DNA from 2 places in the Psychromonas sp. KJ10-2 genome. Region 1 is predicted to be linked to the other one. Evidence: predicted binding sites of a transcription regulator. Region 1 holds the regulator's gene; the other holds the start of a gene.
What was found. The regulator FliA, encoded in region 1, starts transcription of late flagellar genes. The targets are predictions, from matches to a motif close to CTAAAGNTNNNNNNNNNNNNGCCGATA.
Positions count from the first base shown of each region.

Region 2: a site for FliA is predicted at 5,301-5,327, ahead of ACLKL2_RS00240 (flagellar protein MotY). Genes of this name have one in related genera too.

Region 1 is NZ_CP178827.1:3,146,051-3,154,139, forward strand. Features, by position in the region: gene flhF (flagellar biosynthesis protein FlhF) at 1-448, shown strand, start outside; gene ACLKL2_RS15355 (MinD/ParA family protein) at 508-1,380, shown strand; gene ACLKL2_RS15360 (RNA polymerase sigma factor FliA) at 1,421-2,131, shown strand; gene cheY (chemotaxis response regulator CheY) at 2,290-2,673, shown strand; gene ACLKL2_RS15370 (protein phosphatase CheZ) at 2,689-3,453, shown strand; gene ACLKL2_RS15375 (chemotaxis protein CheW) at 3,466-5,751, shown strand; partial or broken gene ACLKL2_RS15380 (protein-glutamate methylesterase/protein-glutamine glutaminase) at 5,764-6,895, shown strand; gene ACLKL2_RS15385 (flagellar motor protein) at 6,888-7,640, shown strand; gene ACLKL2_RS15390 (flagellar motor protein MotB) at 7,640-8,089, shown strand, end outside.
Region 2 is NZ_CP178827.1:48,283-56,371, forward strand. Features, by position in the region: gene ACLKL2_RS00205 (siderophore-interacting protein) at 1-434, opposite strand, end outside; partial or broken gene ACLKL2_RS00210 (MarR family winged helix-turn-helix transcriptional regulator) at 620-1,038, shown strand; gene ACLKL2_RS00215 (DUF924 family protein) at 1,070-1,609, shown strand; gene ACLKL2_RS00220 (GNAT family N-acetyltransferase) at 1,662-2,156, shown strand; gene ACLKL2_RS00225 (phosphate-starvation-inducible protein PsiE) at 2,339-2,740, shown strand; gene ACLKL2_RS00230 (Rho-binding antiterminator) at 2,799-3,566, shown strand; gene ACLKL2_RS00235 (spermidine synthase) at 3,599-4,369, shown strand; gene ACLKL2_RS00240 (flagellar protein MotY) at 4,393-5,268, opposite strand; gene rnt (ribonuclease T) at 5,394-6,005, shown strand; gene ACLKL2_RS00250 (hypothetical protein) at 6,439-6,855, shown strand; gene grxD (Grx4 family monothiol glutaredoxin) at 6,997-7,329, opposite strand; gene sodB (superoxide dismutase [Fe]) at 7,532-8,089, shown strand, end outside.

The DNA.
Region 1 (8,089 bases):
AGATGCGGATGAATTATCGCAAATTTTATATCAGTTTAGAGAAAAGCGTTTAGTGTTAATTGATACTGCTGGTATGGGTCAACGCGATGTTCGCCTGTCAGAACAATTAGAAACATTAATGAGTAGCAGTGGCGTGAATATTAAAAGCTATTTAGTGGTTCCTTCAACGGCGCAACGCCGAGTGGTTGAAGAAGCATTACAGCACTTTAAACGTATTCCATTATCGGGTTGTATCCTAACTAAAATTGATGAAAGTCTAGGATTAGGTGAAGTATTAAGTGTGACAATGAAACATGCATTACCTATTAGTTACATCACCACAGGGCAACGTGTTCCCGAAGATATTGAAATTGCAAAAGTAGAAAGTTTAATTAGTGATACATTAACAATGATGGAAAACCAACAACAAGAAGAGTCGCATCAATGGTATAGCAATACAGACGATTAATTTCGGTGTTATAGTAGTTAGTGTGTTGGTTTAATTAATTTAAATAATGAGTAAGTAAGATGATGGCAGATCAAGCAAGCGGGTTAAGACGAATGACAAATCACCAAGTAAAAGTTATTGCAGTCACTGGCGGTAAAGGTGGCGTAGGCAAAACAAATGTAACGCTTAATATGGCTGTATCGCTTGCAAAAATGGGTAAGCGAGTAATGATACTTGATGCCGATTTAGGGTTAGCAAATGTCGATGTATTATTAGGGATTCGAGTCATTAAAAACCTATCTCATGTGTTATCTGGTGAATGTTCCTTAGATGAAGTGATTGTACATGGCCCTGAAGGGGTGATGATTATTCCAGCGACCTCTGGTACACAATCAATGGTGGAATTAACGGATGTAGAGCATGCAGGTTTAATCCAAGCTTTTAGCTCCCTACAAACACCTATCGATATTTTATTAATAGATACTGCTGCCGGTATTTCTAATATGGTAGTGAGTTTTGCACAAGCAGCGCAAGACGTATTAATGGTGGTATGTGATGAACCAACATCGATCACCGATGCTTATGCCTTGATTAAAATATTAAGTAAGCAAAATGGCGTGTATCGCTTCAAGATTGTTGCCAACATGGTACGCAGTTTACGTGAAGGGCAAGACCTATTTACTAAGCTTACTCGAGTTACCGATCGTTTCTTAGATGCATCGTTAGAGTTAGTTGCTTGTATTCCCTTTGATGGCAATGTACGTCAAGCAGTGAGAAAGCAAAAAACCGTGGTGGATGCTTTTCCTAAAACACCAGCGTCATTAGCATTTAAAGCATTAGCAAATCGTGCCAGTGATTGGCCTATTCCACATCAGCCAGGTGGGCATCTAGAATTTTTCATTGAGAAGTTATTATTAAACGATAACGATGAAAGTATTAAAGAACTTTTATAAATGGCAGATATAGATAATAACCAAGCGGGAATATTTATAAGTGATTAAAGCGCAGGGATATCAATCTGATACAACTGACTTGATTGGTCGTCATTCAGAGTTAGTACAAAAAATTGCATACCATCTAATGGCCAGATTACCTGCCAATGTACTTGTCGATGATTTAGTACAGTCAGGCATGATCGGTTTATTAGAAGCGGCGCGTAATTTTGATGCAACTAAAGGTGCAAGCTTTGAAACATTCGCCGGTATTCGTATTCGAGGTGCGATGTTAGATGACCTGCGTAAAGGCGATTGGGTACCACGTTCGGTACATAAAAATAGCCGCACTATCGCAACGGCCATTGATGAAGTGGAAAAGCAGACCGGAGAAAGCGCTACTGAAGTAGAAGTCGCTAAGCATTTACAGGTTACTCTGAGTGAATATCAGAAAATGCTGCAGGATGTTAATTGTGCCAAATTAGTGGCTTATGAAGACTTACCTAATCCAAATGATATGTTTGCACAAAGCAGTGCAACGGCGGATAGCACCTTTGATGATGTGGCTGAAAATCAATTTACGCAGCAGTTAGCTGAAATGATAGAGGCACTACCACAAAGAGAAGCCTTGGTGTTATCACTGTACTACGATGAAGAGTTAAATTTAAAAGAGATAGGGTTAATTCTAGAGGTGAGTGAGTCACGTGTTAGCCAAATTCTTAGCCAAGCGTTACATAAACTGAAATCTAAAGTTAATTCTGCTAATATTTAACTATTAATGGGTAGTTATTGGCAATGGATTTTGGTGATAATGGCCCGCAGTATGTTAGTTAGTTAAAGATAATTAACAAAAATAGTGTATTTTTTTCAATTTTTATCTATATATACATATATATAGTAATAGGTAGATTGTTGTTCTAGGGGAATATTTTGAATAAAGAAATGAAGGTTTTGATTGTTGATGATTTCTCAACAATGAGAAGAATAATTAAAAACTTATTAAGGGATTTAGGTTTCACTAATACCTATGAAGCAGATGATGGTCACACGGCATTACCTATGCTAAAAAACGGTGACTTTGAGTTTGTTGTGACGGATTGGAATATGCCAATTATGGAAGGGATCCAGTTATTAAAAGAGATCCGTAAAGATCCTAATTTAAAACACCTTCCAGTGTTAATGGTGACTGCTGAGGCAAAACGCGAGCAGATCATTGAAGCAGCACAGGCAGGAGTTAATGGTTACATTATCAAGCCGTTTACTGCTGGTACATTGAAAGAGAAACTAGACAAAATCTTTGAGCGTTTGGCTTAATTTAAGGAGTTAAGTATGGCAAGTGAAATAATGCCACACCTATCACTTTCTGAAGCTAAAGCGTTAGTTGCACATTTAGAAGCCGAGCAAGTTGAAGAGGCTAATAAAATTGTAGAAAGTGTTTCGTTTTTTAATACAACAGAAAGTGTGTTATTTGGGCAAGTGGGTGAATTAACCCGTGAGTTACACGAAGCACTATTAAGTTTTCATAATGATACGCGTTTATTAGATTTAGCTGGCCATGAACTGCCAGATGCTAAAAATCGCTTAAATTACGTTATTGAAATGACCGATAAAGCAGCCAACACCACTATGGATGCTATCGATCATTGCTTACCTGTTGCTGACAAATTGATTACTGACTTAGATCAGGTTATGCCAAGCTGGGGTAATTTGATGACGCGTGATTTAGCGTTAGGTGAGTTTAAATCCATGTGTCATTCCGTTGACGATTTTTTAAATTACTCTAAACAAAGTGCCAATCTATTTCGTGATAAATTGAGTGAGATTTTAATGGCTCAAGAGTTCCAAGACTTAACTGGACAGATCATTAATCGTGTTATTGAGTTAGTACAAGAGATTGAATCGAAGTTAGTGGTTATTCTGAAAGTATGTAGTACACAGAGAGAGCTAGACTCTTCCGTTGAACAACAAAAAGTAGTTGCAGAAGCCAAGAGTAATATTAAAACGGAAGGGCCAATTATTGATGCCGAATCCCGTACCGACGTTGTTAATGGACAAGATGACGTAGATGACCTGCTTTCAAGCTTAGGATTTTAAAGGAACTAGGAAATGACATTTGAAGTAGATGATGAGATCCTGCAGGATTTTTTGGTTGAAGCAGGAGAAATTTTAGAATTACTTTCTGAACAGCTTGTTGAATTAGAAAACAATCCTAATGACGTAGAGTTACTTAATGCTATCTTCCGTGGTTTTCATACGGTAAAAGGTGGTGCAGGTTTTCTATCTTTAACAGAGTTAGTTGAAACCTGTCATGGTGCAGAAAACGTATTCGATGGGTTACGCCAAGGTGCCCGATCTGTTGATTCTGATTTAATGGATACCATTTTAGCCGCATTAGATATTATCAATGAACAGTTTTCTGCGGTGCAAAATGGCGAGCCTGCAGAAAAAGCCTCTTCTGATATTTTGAATTCATTACACCGCTTAAGTAAACCCGAAACGGCTGAGCCTATTGTCGAAGAAACTCCTGAGCCAATCGTGGCTGAGCCTGTTATAGAAACTCCAGAAGCTAGTAGCAATAATATTGATGATATTAATGAAGCTGAATTTGAAAGTTTATTAGATGAATTACACGCTAAACCTACTGCTGATTCCCCTGCACAGGAAGTAAGTGATGAAATTACAGAAGATGAATTCGAAAGCTTATTAGATGATTTACATGGAGTCGGTAAACATTCACCTACTCCTGTGGCTGCTAAACCAGCAGCAGCGCAAGCTGTTAGTGATGAAATTACCGAAGATGAATTTGAGTCGCTATTAGATGAATTACATGGCGCTGGTAAACATAGTGCAACTGTTTCTACATCTGAGAAACCAGTAGAGGCAACGAGCAGTAATGAAATCAGTGAAGATGAGTTTGAAAATTTATTAGATGAACTTCATGGTAAAGGCTCGCATGGCGGCGCGCCTAAAGTTGAAGCGCCTGCAGCAGTTTCTGATGAAATTACTGAAGATGAATTTGAATCATTGTTAGATGAGTTACATGGTGTAGGTAAAATGAATACCGCTGCACCTGTCATTGAACAAGCTGCTGCAACAGCATCTAAAGCGCCTCAATCTAAAGCACCAACACCAGTAGCAAAAGCTGAGCCAGTAAAAGCGGCTCCGAGTGCTGCTGTTAAAGCCCCTGTTGCTGATAAAAAAGCCCCCGTTAAAGCGCCTAAACCACAAGCTGAACAAACGGTTCGTGTGGATACCAGTACATTAGATGAAATTATGAATATGGTTGGTGAGTTAGTACTGGTGCGTAATCGTTTAGTGAGTTTAGAGTCAACCTCTGAAAATGAAGAGATCTCACGTGCTGTTGCTAACCTTGCTATTGTCACTAGCGATTTACAAGGTTCAGTAATGAAAACACGTATGCAACCGATCAAGAAAGTATTCGGTAAGTTTCCTCGTGTTGTCAGAGACTTAGCTCGTCAGCTTGGTAAAAATATTCGTTTGGATTTAGTGGGCGAAGAGACGGATTTAGATAAAAATTTAGTGGAAGCTTTAGCCGATCCTTTAGTGCATTTAGTGCGTAACTCAGTTGACCATGGTATTGAGATGCCAGAGACACGTATGCAGTCGGGTAAAGAAACGCAAGGACGAGTATTATTGTCTGCCGCTCAGGAAGGTGACCACATCTTACTAGTGATTGAAGATGATGGTGCTGGTATGGATGCGGAAAAATTAAAACAAATCGCTATCGGTAAAGGGATCTTGGATCAAGATGCTGCGGATCGCATGAGTGATAAAGATGCTTACTCGTTAATATTTGCACCTGGCTTCTCTACCAAAGTAGAAATATCTGATATTTCTGGTCGCGGTGTTGGCATGGATGTTGTGAAAACAAGTATCACTAAATTAAACGGGACTATCTCGATCGATTCTGAAATCGGTAAAGGGACTCGTTTAGAGATAAAAGTGCCATTAACATTAGCTATTTTACCGACCTTAATGGTGTTAGTAGCAAATCAAACCTTTGCTTTACCATTGACTAACGTTAATGAAATTTTCCACTTTGACTTAGCTAAAACCAATGTTGTTAATGGGCAACTGACTGTGGTTATTCGTGACCATGCTGTGCCGCTATTTTATTTACGAGATTGGCTTGCACCACAATCACCTCGTGCTGAAAAAGGTGATGGTTTAGGGCATGTTGTGATCGTGCAGTTAGGCATTCAACAAGTTGCCTTTGTAGTAGATGGACTATTAGGACAAGAAGAAGTCGTTATTAAAGCCTTAGATAAATTGTTATCAGGTACACCAGGCATGGCGGGTGCAACCATTACTAGTGACGGTGGTATTGCTTTAATTTTAGATTTACCTAGCTTATTAAAGCATTACGCATAAAGGAAAAAGTGAATGGCAATCAAAGTCTTAGTCGTTGATGATTCGAATTTTTCGTCGTAGAGTCAGTGAAATAATCAACGCTTCACCTTATTTGGAAGTGATCGCTACTGCTAATAATGGTAAAGAATCAATTGATATGGTGCTCAAACATAAACCTGATGTGATCACCATGGATGTTGAAATGCCGGTAATGGATGGCATTACCGCAGTACAAAAAATCATGGATGTGGCACCTACACCTATTTTAATGTTTTCTTCCTTAACCCACCAAGGTGCTAGCGCTACATTAGATGCATTAGAAGCCGGTGCTTGTGATTTCTTACCAAAGAAATTTGAAGATATCGCGCGTGATAAAGAGGAAGCTACTACCTTACTACAGCAACGTATTCAACAGATTGCTAAACGTCGTGTTATGCGTGTGCCGGAAAAGAAAGCAGGACTAGCGACCAAAACACCACTAACAACTCCAGCAAGTAGCATTGCAAAGCCTGCTGCAACTCGTTTAACTCCAGCTAATGAGCGTAATGAATTAACACCTAAACCAGCTGCGTTAAAGCGACATAAAGCATCGGGGAAAAATTACAATGTATTAGCTATTGGCACCTCAACAGGTGGACCGGTTGCATTACAAAAAATACTGACTGCCTTACCTGCTCATTTTAAACTACCTATTGTACTGGTTCAGCATATGCCAGGTACCTTTACTAAAGCATTTGCCGATAGATTGAATAGCAATTGTAAAATATCGGTAAAAGAAGCGGCAACGGGTGATACGTTAAAGCCGGGCTGTGCTTATTTAGCACCGGGAGGCAAACAGATGTTGATTGGTCCTAATGGACAAGTGAAGATCCACGAAGGTAATGAAGCATTAAATTATAAACCCAGTGTTGATATTACCTTTGCCTCCTTAGCAAAGTCTTATGGCAACAAAGTATTAGCCGTTATTTTAACAGGAATGGGAGCCGATGGTCGTGATGGTGCTCGTTTACTAAAAGACAAAGGCGCAGAAATATGGGCGCAAGACGAAGCGAGTTGTGTTGTTTATGGTATGCCTCAAGCCGTTGCTAAAGCTGGCATTGCTACTGAATCAATCGCATTAGATCAAGTTGCACAACGTATTTTGGTGGAATTAAAGCATGAGTAAAATTGGGCTGCTCGGTTTCATTGTGATTGCTGTGTGCATTATCTTTGCCCAGCTTTATCATGATGCCCCTTTGAGTAGCCTATTTGATTTGGCAGCTTTTTTGATTGTGTTTGGTGGCACGCTGGGCGCAATTTTAATTCAATCTTCATTCAAACAGTTACAGCATGCATTTAAACAATTAGTTAACCTATTTGCTAGACCTGCTGTGTTATTGGAGATACAGATTAATTTATTAAAACGTTGGTCTGTGATCTCTCGACAAGAGGGGTTGTTAAGTTTAGAAAAGCAAAACACAGATGACTTGGATAGCTTTTCAGAAATGGCCTTAGCTATGCTAGTGGATGGTTGTGACCCTGTGGATTTACAACAGATCCTAGAGCAAGAGATAGAATTAGAAATGGATCAACATGAGCGTAGCGCGCAAGTGTTTGATGCGATGGGTGGTTATAGTCCAACCATTGGTATTATCGGTGCTGTATTGGGCTTGATTCAAGCCATGGCTTTTCTGGACCAACCTGAGTTGTTAGGTCAAGGCATTGCCGTTGCCTTTGTGGCAACTATTTACGGTGTGGCCTTTGCGAACTTTTTGTTTTTACCGATCGCCAATAAGATACGTTTAAATTATCAACACAAAGCGCTATGTAATGAGATGACTATGGTAGGTGTGATTGCCATTGCACATGGTGAAAATAGTTTGTTATTAGAACGTCGATTACACGGTTATTTAGCTAGAGCCGTTTATTAATGCCTATTTATCATAGACGTAACGCACATAAAGCACATAGTAATCATGTTCATCGCTGGACTGTGTCCTATGCTGATTACATGACCTTAATGTTTGCGCTGTTTGTGGTGTTATATGCGGTGTCCTTGAATAACGAAGAAAAATATCAAGAAGTCATTGAAATTATCCAGCAGGCTAGCAAATTTGTAGAAGCGCCGCATAGTGGATCCAACGCCAATGGTATTCTAACCAAGCGTAGCAACGACATAAAAGACAATACTGGGCCCGCGTTACTCAGCGATGGAGAGGAGTTTGCTTTAGGTCATGTCAGTGAACTTGAGAGTGAGCAACTATCTAGCCCTGCACAAACTTATACAGGTAAGTCCTTACAAGAGTTACAGCTGTCATTAGAATCAGCTTTACAGACGGAATTAGAAACTGGTGCATTTAGTGTTGATTTAGAAGGTGAC
Region 2 (8,089 bases), 910 kb from region 1:
GCGCTTGCAGGTAATTGTTTTAGGTAACCTTTGATCGCATTCACTGAGGTTAAGTCGCCAATGAGTACATAATGTGCTTGTGTAAAGTCATCTAGCTTTTTAGGTCCAGGTCCTGCAATTGCTAATCGGTCGCCTATTTTAGCAGTTTGAGCCCAGTCAGTTGCTGGACCTTGGTGCATGTTAATAACAAAGTCTAAGGTTAACGCGCCTGTTTCTTCATTTACATCTTGAATGGTGTAAGAGCGCATCCAAGCATTTTTCATCTCTATCTCACTGGTTAATTCTGGTTCTTTAGCAAGCAGTACTTTGACATAGTTGCCTATTAAAGAGGAATTAAAACCTTTGAATTCCTCAGAACCAATGACAATACGTTGTAAATGAGGAGTGATTTGTTGCGTACTTAATACGTTTGCTTGTCGGATTTGTTTGCGCATATTATTCCTTATTGGATTTATAGTAGCTGCTATTTCAATGTTTTTTGAAATATAACTGGTTATCTTAAACACGGATATTTTTCAGTGTAAAACGCAATAACTATATTTACGATGACACTTGTGATATAGTTGATAATATCAACAATATCATTTTAATTGATTTTGTCAACCATTTTGAGGTGGCTATGGATACTCCTATTATTAATAATCTTTTTACTTTGATGCAGCGTTATCGAATGACAATGCGAGATGTCATTAATGCTAATGAGTTAGGGCTAAATGCAATGCATGTCCGATGTTTGCATATTATTGAAGCAACTGAGGCGTGTACTGCAAATGATATTGTGCAAAAAATGCAACGCGATAAAGCACAGGTTGCTCGGTTGGTAAAAGATCTGATTAACTTAGGGTTTATTGAAAAAATGCATCAAAAGAAGATAAAAGACGTTTTATTCTTTCTTTCACTGAGTCGGGTAGTGCTTTATTGATGAAACTATTAGCTGCACAAAAAGAGATTAATAACTCCTTATGTGAAGGGCTTAATAAAGCGCAGCTTGATACGTTTTTGTCTGTAGTAGATAAAATGAGTGAAAATCTTAAATAACATTATTTACCTAAGCGAATAAGGAAAAAACATGGATCATCATGATTTACACTCGTTTTGGTTTACTCAGCTAACGCCGGAACAGTGGTGGAAAAAAGACCCTGAAATAGATGCTTATATTACGAGTCACTTTTTATCTTTGCACCAACAAGCAATGCGCGGTGAATTGTTCAAATGGCGACAAACGGTAAAAGGGCGTTTAGCAGAAATTATTTTGCTAGATCAGTTTTCACGTAATATGTTTAGGGATTCAGCCGATGCATTTGCTGCAGATCCGCTGGCTTTAGTATTAGCACAAGAAGCAATCGCACAAGGTACAGATCAAGCCTTGTCTCCCATTGAACGTAGTTTTATGTATATGCCTTTTATGCACAGTGAATCCTTATTGATTCATGAGCAGGCATTGCAGTTATTTACAGAAAATGGGTTACAATCCAACCTTGATTTTGAAGTGATGCACAGGGATATTATTGTTAAGTTTGGACGTTACCCGCATCGAAATGCAATATTACAACGAACCTCAACGCCTGATGAGTTGGCTTTTTTAACACAGCCAAACGCTAGTTTTTAATTTAGCGTCACTTTTAGACAATAAAAATACATTAACAGAGAGAATTAATAAGATGGACAACAAGTTCACGATACGTCAAGCAAAAACCAGCGATTTAGATAGATGCTTTGAGATTGAAAGAACTGCCTATGCAGGCGAGGAAGCTGCCACTAAAGATAAAATTTTATGTCGAATAGAAGGCTATCCAGAAGGTTTTATTATTTTAGAAAATGACGTAGAGATTATTGGGTTTGTTAACTCAGGCGCAACACATCATGTGCAGTTATCTGACGAATCTTTTAAAGAGTTAATAGGGCATGATGCAACGGGTGAGCATATAGTCGTTATGTCTGTGGTAGTACACCCTGATTATCAAGGTCAAGGTTATGCAGACCAACTATTAAGTGCTTTTATTAAACAGATGAAAGGCTTAAATAAATTGGATATCTATTTAATTTGTCAAACTGAATTGATTCATTTGTATGCTAAGCATGGTTTTATCCATTTAGGTGAATCGAACTCTTCACATGGAGGCTTAAGTTGGCATGAAATGTCACTTTTATTATAACTATCAATCATTTAAATTTTTATCTTTGGTTAGCGGTTAAGTAGCTTAAAGCATGCACTAAAGTGTTTTACTTAATAAATTATTAACTTATTGATTACAAGGTAAAATTTGATATCGTGATGGTAATTTTAGAGCGACTGATTGACGATTATTCGGATCAGTTCATTGAATAAGGGAATCGCATGTCAAATGTGAAAAAAGCGGGCTACAAAGCCTTATCATTAGTTGAGCATATTGGCTTATTTACTATTGCCGTGTTAACGGTTATTGCGATGGCCGTAGAAGTTTGGATTGTTTTTAAAAATTGGGAAGTAACGTTAGCAGATTTACTGTTGCTATTTATCTACCTTGAAGTTTTTGCCATGGTCAGTTTGTATTTAAAGTCGGGGCGATTACCCGTCAGAATGCCGCTGTATATTGCCGTCGTTGCCTTGGCGCGATATATGATTTTAGATATGAAAAACTTAGATACCTGGCGAATGTTAGGGTTATCAGCATCGATTTTAATTATTGTATTAGCTATTTTAGTGATTCGCTACGGACACATAAAATACCCTTATGGTAAGTCCGATAAAGATATCTAAATATTTAGCATTGGTGTTTCTATAATTAGCTTGTGTTGATAATGCGATAAAGCTCGGAATGATAAAGATGTTAGCAGCAGACAAACCCTATCGTATCGTTACTTACTGTTGTGATTATGCCGTAGAGGTGACGGATATTTTTTATGCTGCAGTTCATTCTATTGACCCTAAGGTTTATTCTTTAGCCCAGCAATCTGCTTGGGCTACATTACCCATTAATTATCGACAATGGGCTAAGCGACTGTCCGTTAAAAAGCCATTTTTGTTATTGATAGAAGAACAAGTGGTGGGCTTTATGGAGTTGGATGATGATGGGCATATTGATTGTGCTTATGTTCACCCTCATTTTCAGCAACAAGGTGTTGGCTCACTTTTACTAACTTATATAATTAATCATGCGCAGGGGATGGGATTACCCGTTTTATACGTGGAAGCCTCTATGTTAGCCAAGCCACTTTTTGAAAAGTTTGGATTTAAAATTGTTAGGCAACAAACAGCATGGCGCAACGGTCACGCTTTTGTCCAATATGTCATGCAACGCAACATCTCATTTAAGGTAAAAAAGGTAAATATAATGCTTAGCTGCGCAGATTATGATTATATTGAAATTGTTTGTATGCACCATTACCCAGTTCAATTGAGTTTAAAGTCAGGCGTAATAGTCGAAGGGATTGCTGTTGATACGGTTCGAGACAAAGAGAGACAAGAGTGTATTAAACTAGATATTAAAGGCCAACAGCAGATTATTGTTTTAGATAATATAATCTCTCTTAAGGTGATGGTTGAGAACCCACATCTGCAACAAGTTACCTTTGCACAACTTTGATAAAGTAATAATGAGAAATAAAGGAGTGGTCAATGTCTGAAAGATTGATTGCCAAACATCTATTTCCTCAGCGTATTATTGAACAACAGTGTATCAAGGGTGAAAAACTACTGGTAAAAGAGTCTGGGCGATTTAGGTGGTTTGAATATGCTGGCGCTTCTATACAATCGCTCATGTCATTAGATTCCCCCAATCAAATTATTATGCCGGTAACACAATCTTTTTTATTATGTTTATTAATTAATCCTAAGGCAGTAAATATCTTAAATCTAGGGTTAGGCGGAGCGGCATTAGAACGTTGTCTAGCTAATTTAACGAAACTTTCACTGACCTCTATCGAGGCATCTCAAGCTATTATTTCAATGGCAAAATCCCACTTTTTATTGCCAACTCAGTCTCAGGTTATATGCGCCAGTGCCGAACAATTTGTTGCTGAGTGTGATCAACAATATGATGTGGTGTTATCTGATCTTTTTATAGGTGAGCAGAGTGCAGACTGTATATTTGAAGCGTCCTTCTACCAACAACTTGATCAAATAACCACTGAACAAGGGCTGGTTTTAATTAATCTTTTTGCCGATTCTGAACAAAAATTGACAGCACTGTTATTGACGATTAAAAAATACTTTCCCTATTTAGCTTTGGTTGAATTTGAGGACTTTAGTAATATTATAGTTATTGCTAGTAACGTTGAAATAACTCTGCAGCAACAACTTAAAGCGAATAAGGCACTACTGACAGAGTTGGATTGGCAAGGCATTGACGAGCTTATTGATCATATCACCTATATTCCTAGGTATTAATAGAGGTTAATGCTGACCAAAAACTATATTTCCTCTTCTTCCTTTTCTATAGAAATAATGACTCGTCTGTTTTCTTGACGGCCTAAAATATCTCGGTTGTCTGCGACATGATGTTTTTCCCCGTAACCAGAGACTTTAATATTGTCGTTATCAAAACCTAATTGTGCTAAATAGTTTTTTACCGAGTTCGCTCTTTTTTCAGATAAGACTTGATTGTTGTTAATGTCACCATAACCATCGGTATAACCCGCCACTAGAATCACATTGATTGATTTATCATGTTTAATGTAATCACCAATCATTTTTAAGCGATTTTTAGAAAACTGTGTCAGTAATGAACCGTCTTTTTTATAACGTAAAATGCTGTAAGAAATATCATCAAAGTTATAAGGCAACAGTTGTGAAATACAGTCATTAAATGCGTCATAGGTTTTATTAAAGTTAATAGAGGATAACCCAACACTGACCAATTGTTGATTATTATACCAATCATGAAAATAGAAAGTCGGTACTTGACCTCGTTCTAATTCACTAAGCATGCGCCAAGCACTTTGCTTAGTCACATAACCGTTAAATTGCTGGTGGAAAGTGACGGTATCAATTAATTCTGGCGCAACACCTGGATGCCAAGAAGGTGGCACGGATTTTAACTGTACCACTTCAGTACTTGGCATAGCTCTTTTGCTTTCAAGACGAAAATCTAAATTAATTTTCTTGCTGGCTTTTGCCACAAAGTTAGCCTGACCATATCTTGGAATAGGATGCTCAAGGGTACACTGTATCGGTGAGTCGCTACTTAAATACCAATTAGAATTATCCAGTCCTGCATGATACTGCTTAGTGGCAGAGTAGGCTGGCATAGTGCTCATCATAATGATTAAAGATATTATTTTTTTCATAATCGCTCGATGTATTTGATCTCTGTTGTTTATATCGACAGATGACAGAATATCTTTAGTAAATTTATGCGGAATATTTTGCTTTCTGGCATAATATTCCGACTTTATTTTAACAGTGAGCTGAAATGGATAATAAATTAGCAGAACGATTCCGTGGGTTTTATCCCGTTATTATTGATATAGAAACATCAGGTTTAGATTCTAATGTGCATGCAATGCTGGAGATTGCAGCTATTTTCCCTGAAATGGACGAGCAAGGTTATTTAACCAGTGTAGATAAAATCCATTTTCACGTTATGCCTTTTGAAGGGGCTGAATTAGACCCTAAAGCCTTAAGTTTTACTGGAATTGATCCTTTTAACCCATTACGTGGTGCAGTTGATGAACGTGAGGCTCTAACTGAAATATTCAAAAAAGTGCGTAAATATCAAAAACAAAATGAGTGTAATAGAGCGATTTTAGTTGCTCATAATGCCGCCTTTGACCAAGGGTTCATTAATAAAGCCACGGAGCGTTGTAAATTAAAACGAGTCCCATTTCATCCTTTTGCTGCTTTTGATACGGCGAGTATGGCAGGCTTAACCCTAGGGCAAACCGTGTTAGCTAAAGCCTGTGAAAAAGCCGGCGTTGCTTATGATAATAACGAAGCTCACTCTGCTTTATATGATACTGAAGTGACTGCAGAACTATTTTATTACATGGTTAATCGTTATAAAGCACTTGGCGGTTGGAATTAATTAAATAAAATAAATATTTATTTTATCAACTGGTATTTATCATTTTTAGCCATAGGTTTATTAAATAGAACAATTTCTTACCTTCATTTTAGCGTTGCTTTTGATCTCTTTTTGAACGTTAATTGTATAAAAAATATGTAATATTATGAGTGTGTGTTGAACTAGTCATCTGCCTCTCTGTCATAAAAAAGCCATTAATATTTTTCAATATTAATGGCTTTTTTATTTTTTAGTGACTACTCTTTATTGGGTAGTTTTGGTGATGTTTGTACCTGTGTTTAAAGACTATAAAACATCGTTTGAAGTTGGGTAAATGAATGTGAACACCGTATTTTAATCTACTTAGTAGATTGAGCGTTGTGACATTAACTATATAAAATAATGTTAATTAGACTATTTATTATAAATAGCACAATGGGTTAGAAAGGGGATTGTGGAAAAGATGATAAAAGGTAAATACAATAAGCTGATTATTTTAATGGCTTTTTTCTCACTTACTGGTTGTGGTGGTGGAGGGAGTGATTCAGAAACGGTTGAAGTGACAGAAAAAATCAGCGTTGAAGAGTCATTTGAAGAGTTAGTTAATATTATTGCAGATGAAGAGGAAGAAACAGAAACCGCATCACTTGAAATTAGTTGGGAAGATTTAGCTGATAACGAAGATGGTTTCTTAATTGAGCGTAGTTTAAATGATGACCAAGATTTTGTGGTGGTAACCTCTGTTGATTTCGATGAAACAAGTTATGTTGATAATAATGTCTTGGTAGACAGTACCTATTGTTATCGCATCGGCGCGTATAATGAAAACGGTATCGCTTACTCAGATATTAGTTGTATCGAAAACATTTAATGCCAATTTAAGTTTTACTCGTTTGGTTTAGGACAAATGCCTGAATGCGATTAATCAAAAAAAGCGCTCACTGATCACAGTGGGCGCCTTTTTTATATCACATTTTTAAAAGTGATTTTTTACTAATTGGAATGATTAGTATTACTCAGCTGGTTGTGCTTTTTCAGCTGCTGCAGTGATTAACTCTTGTAACTCACCTTGTTGAAACATCTCTAAAATAATGTCACAACCGCCAACTAATTCACCTTCTACCCATAATTGTGGGAAAGTTGGCCAGTTAGCGTATTTTGGTAATTCTGCACGGATATCAGGGTTTTGTAAGATATCAACATAAGCAAATGGTTGACCACATTGCATTAAAGCTTGAGAAGCTTGTGATGAGAAACCACAGCTTGGTAATTTAGGCGAACCTTTCATGTATAAAAGGATAGTATTTTCGCTTAATTGTTCTTTGATTTTGTCTAATGTTTCCATTATTTTTCCTCTAACGATAGAATATTGTTTTTAATTGCACATTATAACAGTTGTTTACGTGCAATCTATCCATGAATTTGAGACCATTCTATCACAGATATAAAATGATCTAGGTCAATTTTTAGGGTGGCTTTTTATTCCTAAAGAAAGTATAACTAGATCAAACAGTTTAACCCCCTCAGCCTTTATAGGAGAATTTAAAATGGCTTTTGAACTACCAGCACTACCTTACGCAAAAGATGCATTAGAACCACATATTTCAGCTGAAACATTAGAATTTCATCATGGTAAACATCACGCGACTTACGTAGCTAAACTAAACGGTTTAGTTGAAGGTACTGATCTTGCTGAAAAATCTTTAGAAGAAATCATTAAAACTTCTGAAGGTGGTGTATTCAACAATGCTGCTCAAATCTGGAACCACACTTTCTACTGGAACTGTCTAGCACCTAATGCTGGTGGCGAACCTACTGGTGAACTAGCTGCTGCAATCGATGCTAAATTTGGTTCTTTTGCTGAATTCCAAGCACAATTAAACGACAAAGCAGTTAACAACTTTGGTTCTTCATGGACTTGGTTAGTTAAAAAAGCAGACGGTTCTCTAGAGATCGTTAACACGTCAAATGCAGCAACGCCACTAACTGAAGAAGGTACAACACCACTTCTAACAGTTGATCTATGGGAACATGCATACTACATCGATTACCGTAACGTTCGTCCTAATTACCTAAACGGTTTTTGGGCATTAGTTAACTGGGAA